DNA from 2 places in the Pseudomonas sp. MYb327 genome. Region 1 is predicted to be linked to the other one. Evidence: predicted binding sites of a transcription regulator. Region 1 holds the regulator's gene; the other holds the start of a gene.
What was found. The regulator FliA, encoded in region 1, starts transcription of late flagellar genes. The targets are predictions, from matches to a motif close to CTAAAGTTTNNNNNNNNNNNGCCGNTAA.

Region 1 (5,902 bases):
ATCATGGTGACCCGTGCTTCCGGCTCGGAAGACATGGGCAAGCAAATCAATCGCCAGATGTTCGCCTCGCCAAAAGCGCTGGCAGTGGCGGCGGGACTGATGGCAGTCATGGGCCTGGTGCCCGGCATGCCGCATTTCTCTTTTCTGACCATGGCGGCTCTGGCCGCTGGTGGAGCCTACCTGTTCTGGAAAAAGCAGAATGTGGCCAAGGTTCAAGCGCTGCAAGAGGTCAAGCGTCAGCAGGAACTGTTGCCTTCGCCGGCTCGCGCCCAGGAAACCAAGGAGCTGGGCTGGGATGACGTGACGCCAATCGACATGATTGGCCTGGAAGTGGGTTATCGCCTGATTCCGCTGGTGGACCGTAACCAGGGCGGTCAGTTGCTCGCGCGGATCAAGGGCGTGCGCAAGAAGCTGTCCCAGGACCTCGGCTTCCTGATGCCGACCGTGCACATTCGTGACAACCTCGACCTGGCGCCGAGCGCCTATCGTCTGACCCTGATGGGTGTGATCCTGGCCGAGGCCGAGATTTACCCGGAGCGCGAGCTGGCGATTAACCCGGGGCAGGTCTACGGCACGCTTAACGGCATAACCGCCAAAGATCCGGCTTTCGGCCTGGAGGCGGTCTGGATCGAAATCAGCCAGCGTTCGCAGGCGCAATCCCTTGGCTATACAGTGGTCGATGCCAGTACAGTAGTGGCAACCCACTTGAACCAGATTTTGTACAAGCACTCCAGCGAGCTGATCGGCCACGAAGAAGTGCAGCAACTCATGCAATTGCTGGCCAAAAGCTCGCCAAAACTGGCGGAAGAGCTGGTGCCGGGCGTGGTATCGCTGTCGCAGTTGCTCAAGGTGCTGCAAGCGTTGTTGGCCGAGCAAGTGCCGGTGCGCGACATCCGCAGCATCGCCGAAGCCATCGCGAACAACGCTGCCAAGAGTCAAGATACTGCCGCATTGGTGGCCGCGGTGCGCGTCGGCGTATCCCGCGCAATCGTCCAAAGCATTGTAGGCACTGAGTCGGAGCTGCCAGTTATCACGCTGGAGCCAAGGTTGGAACAAATATTGCTCAATAGTCTGCAGAAGGCAGGACAAGGCTCGGAAGAGGGCGTTCTGCTGGAGCCAAGCATGGCTGAAAAGCTGCAGCGTTCGTTGATCGACGCCGCGCAGCGTCAAGAGATGCAAGGTCAACCGGTGATTCTGCTGGTGGCCGGTCCGGTTCGCGCGATGCTCTCGCGATTTGGCCGACTGGCAGTCCCGGGTTTGCACGTGTTGGCGTACCAGGAAATTCCTGACAACAAGCAAGTGACCATCGTTGCGACAGTAGGGCCCAACGGCTGAGGGTAGTGGTTTATGCAAGTTAAGCGTTTTTTCGCCGCCGATATGCGTCAGGCCATGAAGCTGGTTCGTGATGAGCTGGGCGCCGATGCCGCCATCATTGGCAACCGCCGCATCGCCGGTGGTGTCGAGCTGACGGCTGCCCTGGATTACAAGCTGTCGGCGTTGGCCCCGCGCGTGCCGAACATGGAGCTCGAAGACGAGTTGCGCAAGACTCAGTCGCGGATCGTCACCGCCCAGGCCGAATTGAGCCTGCGAAGTGATGGCGAGAGCGACAATGCGACCAATCGCCAGTTGTTCGCCGGCCTGCCGCTGACCGCCGCCGAACCACTGATCGAACCGACCTACAGCGAGCCTCGTCGTCCTGCGCCAGCCCCGGCGCCTGCCTCCAGCGGTGTTGATCCACGGGCGTTCGACTCCATGCGTTCCGAACTCAACAGCCTGCGCGAGCTGATGGAAGTACAGCTTGGCTCCCTGGCCTGGAATCAACTGCAGGGCAGCCGCCCGGCTCAGGCCAACCTCTGGCGCCGTTTGCAACGCATCGGGCTGTCCGGCCCGTTGTCGCGGGATTTGCTCGCGCTGATTACCGATATTGAAGAACCTCGTCAGGCCTGGCGCATGTTGCTGGCGCATCTGGCGCGAATGATTGCCACGCCGGAAATTGAACCGCTGGAAGAGGGCGGCGTGATTGCCATGGTCGGCCCTGCCGGCATGGGCAAGACCACCACCCTGGCCAAGCTGGCTGCTCGTTACGTGCTCAAATACGGCGCGCAGAACATCGCGCTGGTGAGCATGGACAGCTTCCGCATCGGCGCCCAGGAACAACTCAAGACCCTCGGTCGGATTCTCAACGTATCGGTGACGCACGTCGATCCGGGGCAATCGCTGGTGCAGGCGCTGGATCCACTGCTGCGCAAGCGCGTGGTGCTGATCGACACCGCCGGCCTGCAGGCCAGCGATCCGGCGCTGCGCATGCAGCTCGAAAGCCTGGCCGGTCGTGGCATCAAATCAAAAAATTATCTGGTCCTGGCAACCACCAGCCAGAAACAGGTTCTAACCGCCGCTTATCACAGTTACAAGCGTTGCGGGCTTGCCGGCTGCATTCTGACTAAACTGGATGAAACGGCCAGTCTGGGCGAGGTGTTGAGCCTGGCCATCAGTCATGAATTGCCAGTGGCCTACCTGACCGATGGCCCGCGGATTCCGGATGATTTGCATCTGCCGCGTCGTCATCAGTTGGTTAGCCGCGCCGTCAGCGTGCAAATGCAGGAAGAACCCAGCGAAGAAGCCATGGCTGACATGTTCGCTGACATCTACCACAGTCCGACCAAGCAGGTTGGCTGAGGTAAAAATGAATAGTTTTTGTACCTACATCGATGGTCTGCCATGCATTGTTCCGGTTGAGAACGCGCAGCCAGTAATGTGGCCTCCGTCTATGCAAGACAAGGTAAAGAAATAACATGGGCAGCATGCATCCCGTACAGGTGATCGCGGTGACCGGCGGCAAAGGTGGCGTCGGGAAAACTAACGTGTCAGTGAACTTGTCCCTGGCTTTGGCTGAGCTTGGCCGGCGCGTCATGTTGCTGGACGCCGACCTGGGCCTGGCGAACGTCGACGTTCTGCTGGGACTGACACCCAAACGTACTCTGGCCGACGTGATCGAAGGCCGCTGCGAACTGCGCGACGTGCTGTTGCAAGGACCGGGCGGTATCCGCATCGTTCCGGCGGCTTCCGGCACCCAGAGCATGGTTCACTTGAGCCCGGCGCAACACGCCGGTCTGATCCAGGCTTTCAGCGATATTGGCGACAACCTCGACGTGCTGGTGATCGACACCGCTGCAGGTATTGGTGACTCGGTAGTCAGTTTCGTACGCGCTGCGCAAGAAGTGTTGCTGGTGGTCTGCGACGAGCCGACTTCGATCACTGACGCCTACGCATTGATCAAATTGCTCAACCGCGATTACGGCATGAATCGTTTCCGCGTCCTGGCCAATATGGCCCAGAGCCCGCAGGAAGGCCGTAACCTGTTCGCCAAACTGACCAAGGTCACTGACCGCTTCCTGGACGTCGCCCTGCAATACGTCGGCGCTGTGCCGTACGACGAAAGCGTGCGCAAGGCCGTGCAGAAGCAGCGCGCGGTCTACGAAGCGTTCCCGCGTTCCAAGTGCTCGCTGGCGTTCAAGGCCATCGCCCAAAAGGTCGATACCTGGCCGCTGCCAGCCAACCCGCGCGGGCACCTGGAGTTTTTCGTCGAGCGCCTCGTGCAACAAACGGCAGGACCCGTGCTATGACGGCCAGCGGTTACAACCTCTACAAGAAGTCGGCGCGTGACGCGCAGTACGAGCTGATCGAGCGTTACGCGCCACTGGTCAAACGCATTGCCTACCACTTGCTGGCGCGCCTGCCGGCCAGTGTCCAGGTCGAAGACCTGATTCAGGCCGGGATGATCGGCCTGCTTGAAGTATCAACAAAATACGACGCCAGCAAAGGCGCGAGTTTCGAAACGTACGCGGGCATTCGAATCCGCGGCGCCATGCTCGATGAAGTGCGCAAAGGGGACTGGGCGCCACGTTCGGTCCACCGCAATACCCGGATGGTCAGCGATGCTATTCGCTCGATTGAAGCTAAAACCGGCCGTGACGCTAAAGATCACGAAGTTGCGGCCGAACTCCAATTGAGTCTCGACGATTATTACGGGATTTTGAACGACACCCTCGGCAGCCGATTATTCAGTTTCGACGATCTGTTGCAGGACGGCGAACACGAAGGGCTGCACGAGGATGGCGCGAGTGCTCATCTCGAGCCGTCACGCGACCTGGAAGATGAACGCTTCCAGGCGGCGCTGGCGGACGCGATTGCCAATTTGCCGGAGCGTGAGCGACTGGTGTTGGCGCTGTACTACGACGAAGAGTTGAATCTCAAGGAAATCGGTGAAGTCCTGGGGGTTAGCGAATCTCGGGTCAGCCAGTTACACAGCCAGTGCGCGGCCCGTTTGCGGGGGCGTTTGGGAGAGTGGCGAGCGCGCTGAAGGCAGTGTGGGGGCACTGCGACGTGGCTGGTGGGGTGTTGAACCGCGCCGGTCTCGATCCGTTGTACTCCAGACAGTCATCGAGTGCTTTGCCAGATTGATTGAAATGGCGCGTCCAGGTGCTGGGCGCGTTTTAGTCTGCTTGGAGGTCGAATTGGACAAGAACATGAAAATCCTCATCGTTGATGACTTCTCAACGATGCGGCGGATCATAAAAAACCTGTTGCGTGACCTTGGGTTCACCAACACGGTCGAGGCCGACGATGGCACCACGGCCATTCCGGTGCTCAACAGCGGGAGCATCGACTTTCTGGTGACGGACTGGAACATGCCTGGCATGACCGGTATCGATCTGCTGCGCCACGTGCGTGCCGATGAAAAACTCAAGCACTTGCCAGTGCTGATGGTGACCGCTGAAGCCAAGCGCGAACAGATCATCGAAGCAGCCCAGGCCGGTGTAAACGGCTATGTAGTCAAGCCCTTCACGGCCCAGGCGTTGAAAGAAAAAATCGAGAAGATTTTCGAACGCATCGGTTGAACTGCGCCACGGGGGAGCTATGGGGCATAACGAATCTTCGCAGGGCGATTTTGAATCGACCCTGAAAAAACACGCCGTCGAACTGGTCGCGAGCCTTGAAAAAGGCAGGTTTGGCGATGCTGTGCAATTGATCCATGAGCTCAACCAGACCCGTGACCGCGGCCTGTATCAGGAAGTGGGCAAGCTCACCCGCGAGCTACATAGCGCGATCGTCAATTTCCAGATTGACCCGAACATGCCGCAAGCCGAGGAAGTGTCGCAAATCACCGACGCCACCGAGCGTCTGGGGTATGTGGTCAAGCTGACCGAGGCTGCTGCCAACCGCACCATGGACCTGGTGGAAAACGCCACGCCACTGGTCAACAGCCTGGCTGACGAAGCCCAGGCGTTGAGCACGGATTGGGGACGGTTCATGCGCCGCGAAGTCGGCGCCGAAGAGTTCCGCGAACTGGCTCGGCGAGTCGATGGATTCCTGGCACGCAGCAGCGCAGACAATCGCGCTGTGTCGAGCAACCTCAACGACATTCTGCTCGCCCAGGATTATCAGGACCTCACCGGTCAGGTGATCAAGCGTGTGACCCAACTGGTCACCGAAGTTGAAAGCAACCTGCTCAAGCTCGTGCTCATGGCCAGCCAGGTAGACCGCTTCGCGGGCATCGAACATGACCGTGAAGCGATGCTTGCAGAAAAAGATCCACAAAAACATCTCTCTCAGGGTGAAGGTCCGCAGATTCATGCCGATAAAAGAGAAGACGTTGTGTCCGGTCAGGACGATGTGGACGATTTGCTATCCAGCCTGGGATTTTAGATTTTCAGGTTTTTTAGGTTTTTAGACCTGTTAGGAGCACACCATTAATGAGCTTCGGCGCCGATGAAGAGATCCTTCAGGATTTCCTGGTTGAGGCCGGCGAGATTCTAGAGCAACTGTCCGAGCAACTGGTCGAGCTGGAAAGCCGACCGGATGATGCGGACTTGCTCAATGCAATTTTTCGCGGTTTTCACAC
Region 2 (5,902 bases), 2.1 Mb from region 1:
CGGTGCTGTTGCGCATCGAATCCACGGCGTGCTCGGTGCCGCTCTGAATGCTGCCGATCATGCGTTCGATTTCGCTGGTGGACTGCTGGGTGCGGTGGGCCAAGGCGCGAACCTCGTCCGCCACCACCGCAAACCCGCGACCCGCTTCACCGGCCCGCGCGGCTTCAATGGCCGCGTTCAAGGCCAGCAGGTTGGTCTGGTCGGCCAGGCCGCGAATGACATCCAGCACCTTGCCGATGTCACGGGATTCATTGGCCAGGTCGCCAATCAAGGTCGCAGTGCTCTGAACATCGGCGCTCATGCGTTCGATGGCGCTGACGGTTTCCTGCACCAGATCACGACCGTCGCCGGCGGACGTGGTGGCGTTTTTCGACGCTTCGGACGTGCTGACGGCGTTGCGCGCGACTTCTTCCACGGCGCTGGTCATCTCGTTGACCGCCGTGGCGGCCTGTTCGATTTCGTTGTTCTGCTGGGTCAGGCCACGGGCGCTTTCGTCGGTGACGCTGTTGAGTTCTTCAGCAGCGGACGCCAATTGCGTTGCCGAACCGGAAATCCGCTGCAGGGTGTCGCGCAGTTTGTCCTGCATCTTCGCCATCGCCGCCAGCAGGCGACCAGCCTCGTCCTCCCCGTCGACCTTGATCGGGCGAGTCAGGTTGCCTTCGGCGATTTGCTCGGCGGCGCTCAGGGCGTTAGCGATCGGTTTGGTGATGCTGTTGGTCAGCAACCACGCGAACAGCACGGTCAGGCCGGTAGCAATGACCAGCAGGGTAATGACCAGATTGAACGCCGAGTCGTACTGATCCGCCGCTTGCTGGTTGGTGTCGAGGGTCTGCTGGGTGTTGATCTCCACCAGCTTGCTCAACACCGCGTTGACCGCTTCGGAGTTGCTCAGCAAATCGGCGTTGAGCAGGCTGCGCAGTTCGTCGACCTGATTGTTGCGCGACAGGGTCTTCATCCGGTCTTCGATCTGGCGGTACTGCGCGAGCAACTGCACGTATTGATCGTAGGCGGCGCGCTCCTGCGGGCTGCTGATCAGTTTTTCGTAAGTGGCCTGGGCGGTGCGGATCTGTTGATTGCGCAGATCCAGCAACTCCATGGTCTTTTGCTGAATGTCTGGCTCGCGGTTCACCAGCAGACGATACGACAACACGCGCAGACGCAGGGTCAGTTGGGTGAACTCGTCGAGGCTCGTGATGCTCGGCACGCTGGTGACGGTGATGTTTTCGGCAGCGCCGCGAATCTTGCTCATCTGGTTCAGGGCAAACACCCCCAACACCATCATCAAGCCGCCGATCAGGGCAAAACCGAGGAACGCTCGCGGGGCGATATTCATATTACGAAGGGACATGGTGGTTACCGAAAAGAGCGCACTTGAGCAGTGCCGAGGCTGACGTATGAGTGGCTTATCGGTCATGCGGCTAAAGTCTTGAGCGCTTGCGCGTTTTTGCCGCATAAACGCTGTGGCGACGAAGTGCAGGAACCAGATGGGTCAATCACAGTCTTTAAAGTTCGCGAAGGAGGTCACTCGCCAGCAAAATCAAGGCCTTGCGCCTGGATAACCCTGGCATCCGTGGTGACTTTTCTTTATCGTACGCGCCCTTTGAAAATGCCTGGAAAATCAAAATGTTGGAAACATCCCTAAGCCAATTGGAACAACTGGTCAGCGACCTGGTGCAACAGAACCAGACGTTGGTCAGCACCAACCAGACCCTGAGCGCCGAACTGGCCCAGGCCAAGGATGAAAACGAAAGCCTGCAACTGAACCTGATGGAGCAGGAAGAGAAACAGGGCGCTACCGCCGCACGCATCCAGGCCCTGGTTGAGCGCGTCAGCGCTGGCCCTGTCAGCGCATGAGTTACAACGCCGCAGGGGTAAAAGTCGTCTCGATCCTGGGGGAGGACTATTCGATCAAGGCGCCGGCCGGGGAAGAGCAAACCCTGCTGGACGCTGCAATGATGTTGAAAGCTGCCCTGGCCGACACCAAACGGAAGTACCCGACGCTGATCGGTGACCGCCTGCTGGTACTGGCCGCGATGAATCTTTGTTCGCAGCAGATCGAAATGCAGAAGCAACACAAGCTCGAACTCGACCGTTACCAAGAGCAAGTCAGCGCCACGGTTGAAGTGATCTCCAAGACGATCAATCAGGCCTGATCGGCTTTGCGCACAACCAAAGAATAAATTGTCGTTTGCGCTGTATACAATCGGCACGGCTGTTGCAGTGTTTCAGCCTCTTATTCTTTGGGGGTGCTCCATGCATTTCTGGCGACGCAGTATTCAGTGGCAGTTGATCCTGAGCATGGGCACCGCCCTGTTGGTCAGTATCCTGATCGTGGTTGGCATTTATACCCTCGTGGTCAACCGTCTCGCCCAGAGCTATCTGGTTGAACAAGCGCTGCCGTCGAGCATCGAAGCGATGCGCAACGACATCGAGCGCATCCTCGTTCAACCGCTCACCGCCGCCAAGGACATCGCCAGCAACAGCATGGTGCGCGACTGGCTGGCCGAGGGTGAAAACAGTGCCCAGGCCGCAACATTCACCACATACCTCGAAGGCATCCGCGCCGAACACAAAGCTTTTACCGCGCTGATTGTCGGCACCGCGTCCAACCACTATTTCACCGAAAAAGGCCTGGACCGCACTCTCAGCCGTTCCAATCCGAAAGACGCCTGGTTCTATGCGTTCCTCGACAGCAACCAGCCGCGCACCCTCAATATCGACACCGACACAGCCACCGGAGAATTGACGCTTTTCATCGACCTTAAAGTCGAGAAGGCAGGCAAAGTCGTGGGCGTTGCGGGCCTTGGCCTGAGCATGAAAGAGCTGTCGGAGCTGATTCACAACTTCAGTTTCGGTGAGCGCGGCAAGGTCTATCTCGTGCGTTCCGACGGTTTGGTCCAGGTTCACCCCGAGGCGCAATTCAGCGGCAAACGCAGCCTGGCCGAGCAGATTGGTGCGTCGGCGGCACAATCGGTCATGGGTCAAAAAACCGCCACCAACAGCAGCTTCGTGCGCGATGGCGAAGACTTTCTCGCCTTAAGCCTGCCTCTGCGAGATCTCGGCTGGACACTGGTGGCCGAAGTGCCGCAGTCGCAAATCTATGCCGAAGCCCGACGCGCCATGTGGATGAGCAGCGGCATCGGCCTGGCCGTGGCGCTGGTGTGCCTGTTGCTGGTGGTTTTGCTTGCTCGTGGCTTGGTGCGCCCGATTCGTCAAGTAACAGCGGCGCTGGTGGCCATTGGTAGCGGTGGTGGGGATTTGACCCATCGGCTGGATGCCAGTCGTGCCGATGAGCTGGGTGATCTGGCTCGCGGGTTCAATCGGTTCCTCGACAGCCAGCGCGACATGATCGGGGAAGTGCTGACCACCAGCGAACGCTTGCGCACCGCCGTCGGCCAGGTCGCACGGGTGGTGGACAACACCGCTGAGCGATCCGGACGTCAGCAGGAAATGACCGACATGGTCGCCACCGCGGTCCACGAAATGGGCCTGACCGTGCAGGAAATCGCGCAAAACGCCGGCAACGCGGCGGTCGCCTCGCAAAATGCGCGGGACGAGGCAATGCAGGCGCGGGAAGTGGTCGGTGGTTCGATCCGCCATATAGAAAGCATGTCCGATGAAATCGGCCTCGCAGCGGGCGCGGTGGGTGAGTTGGCCAATCAGGTCGCGTCTATCGATCAGGTACTGGCGGTGATTCGCGGAATTTCCGAACAGACCAACTTGCTGGCGCTCAACGCGGCCATTGAAGCGGCGCGCGCCGGGGACATGGGGCGCGGGTTCGCGGTGGTGGCCGATGAAGTGCGGACATTGGCGCGACGCACGCAATCGTCGACCGATGAGATTCAGCAGATGATCGGCAGTCTCAAGGCAGGGGCGGAGAATGCAGTTTCATCGATGCATTCGGGGCAAGCGGCCACCGGCACGGGGGTCGAGTCGAGTCAGCGCACCGGAGCGTCCTTGACCGCGATTACCGGGCAGGTCGAGCGCATCAGCGACATGAACCACCAAGTGGCGACGGCGACGGAAGAGCAGTCGGCGGTCACCGAAGAGATCAACCGCAACGTGCAGGGGATTTCCGATCTGGCCCGGGCGACGGCGGGGGAGGTCAGGGCTTGTCGCGAGGATTGCCAGACGTTGCAGCGGTTGGCGGATGATCTGGCGCGGCAGATGGGTGGGTTCAAGTTGAGTTAAGAGACCACTCTGTGGCGAGGGAGCTTGCTCCCGCTCGGCTGCGAAGCAGCCGCAAATACAGGCAACTCGGTGCATCATATCTGGGTTGCTGGATTTGGGAGCGCTTCGCACTCCAGCGGGAGCAAGCTCCCTCGCCACAAAAACTTGCCAGTCGTCAGAACCATTCATCCTGCATGCTCAGGCACACATCATCCCGAGCCTCAAGAATCGCCAGTTCATGATGGCAACCCGGCACTTCCCACGTCAGGAAATACCGCGCCGCCTGCAACTTGCCCTTATAGAAACTGACATCCGCCGAATTGCCCTTGGCCAACCCTTCCTCAGCGCGAATCGCCTGTTCCAGCCAGCGCCAGCCAATCACCGTGTGCCCGAACACCTTCAGGTACAGTGCCGAATTCGCCAGGCTACTGTTGACCTTGCCCTGGGCCAGATCGGTCAGCAGGCCAATGGTCACGGTTTGCAGGCGCGCCACCAGTTTCTCCAGTGGTTCACGCAGTGCAGTCAGCGAGTCAAACGCTTGCGCACGCTCGGCAGTGACGGCGATCAGGCGGATCAATTGCTTGAGCCCGGCACCGCCGTTCTGCGCCAGTTTGCGCCCAAGCAAGTCCAGCGACTGAATGCCGTGGGTGCCTTCGTGGATCGGGTTCAGGCGGTTGTCGCGGTAGTACTGTTCCACCGGGTATTCGCGGGTGTAACCGTGACCGCCGAGGATCTGGATCGCCAGTTCGTTGGCCTTCAGGCAAAACTCCGACGGCCAGGATTTGACGATGGGCGTCAGCAAGTCCAGCAGTTCGTGGGCCTGCTTGCGTTCGGCTTCGGTCTCTAGCGTGGTGGTGTCATCGAACAGCCGCGCGGCGTACAAGCCGAGGTCGAACGAGCCTTCGACGTAAGCCTTCTGAGTCAGCAGCATGCGTTTGACGTCGGCATGCTGAATGATCGCCACCGGGGCGGTGTTCGGGTCCTTGCTGTCTGGCACGCGACCCTGCGGACGCTCGCGGGCGTACTCCAGCGAGTACAGGTAACCGGCGTAACCGAGCATCACCGCACCCATGCCGACGCCGATCCGCGCCTCGTTCATCATCTGGAACATGTAGCTCAGGCCATGGTGCGGCTTGCCTACCAGATAACCGACACACTCGCCGTTATCGCCGAAATTCAACGCTGTCGATGTGGTGCCGCGCCAGCCCATCTTGTGGAACAGCCCGGCCAGCAACACATCGTTACGCTTGCCGAGACTGCCATCATCGTTGACCAGGAACTTGGGCACGATAAACAGCGAAATGCCTTTCACTCCAGCCGGTGCGTCCGGCAGCTTGGCCAGCACCATGTGCACGATGTTTTCCGACAGCGGGTGATCGCCGCCGGAAATGAAGATCTTGTTGCCCTTGAGTCGATAAGTGCCGTCGGACGCTGGCTCGGCACGGGTACGAATATCCGACAGCGACGAGCCGGCGTGCGGCTCGGTCAATGCCATGGTGCCGAAGAATCGCCCGTCGATCATTGGTTGCAGGAAGCGGCGTTTCTGCTCGTCGGTGCCGAAGCTTTCAATCAGGTTCGCCGCGCCCATGGTCAGGAACGGGTACGAAGTCGACGCGGCGTTGGCCGACTGGAAATGCGCGAAGCAGGCTTGGGACAAGAGCGTAGGCAGTTGCATGCCACCGGCATCGAAACTGCGCGCTGCGTTGAGGAAACCGGCTTCAAGGAAGGCATC

Region 2: the regulator FliA is predicted to act here: its motif matches at 1,404-1,431, upstream of ABVN21_RS21305 (methyl-accepting chemotaxis protein).

Annotation. Positions count from the first base shown of each region.
Region 1 is NZ_CP159258.1:714,733-720,634, forward strand. Features, by position in the region: gene flhA (flagellar biosynthesis protein FlhA) at 1-1,335, shown strand, start outside; gene flhF (flagellar biosynthesis protein FlhF) at 1,348-2,676, shown strand; gene fleN (flagellar synthesis regulator FleN) at 2,793-3,623, shown strand; gene fliA (RNA polymerase sigma factor FliA) at 3,620-4,360, shown strand; gene ABVN21_RS03225 (chemotaxis response regulator CheY) at 4,527-4,898, shown strand; gene ABVN21_RS03230 (protein phosphatase CheZ) at 4,918-5,706, shown strand; gene ABVN21_RS03235 (chemotaxis protein CheA) at 5,754-5,902, shown strand, end outside.
Region 2 is NZ_CP159258.1:4,734,331-4,740,232, reverse strand. Features, by position in the region: gene ABVN21_RS21305 (methyl-accepting chemotaxis protein) at 1-1,348, opposite strand, end outside; gene ABVN21_RS21300 (hypothetical protein) at 1,624-1,854, shown strand; gene ABVN21_RS21295 (cell division protein ZapA) at 1,851-2,153, shown strand; gene ABVN21_RS21290 (methyl-accepting chemotaxis protein) at 2,254-4,191, shown strand; gene ABVN21_RS21285 (acyl-CoA dehydrogenase) at 4,346-5,902, opposite strand, start outside.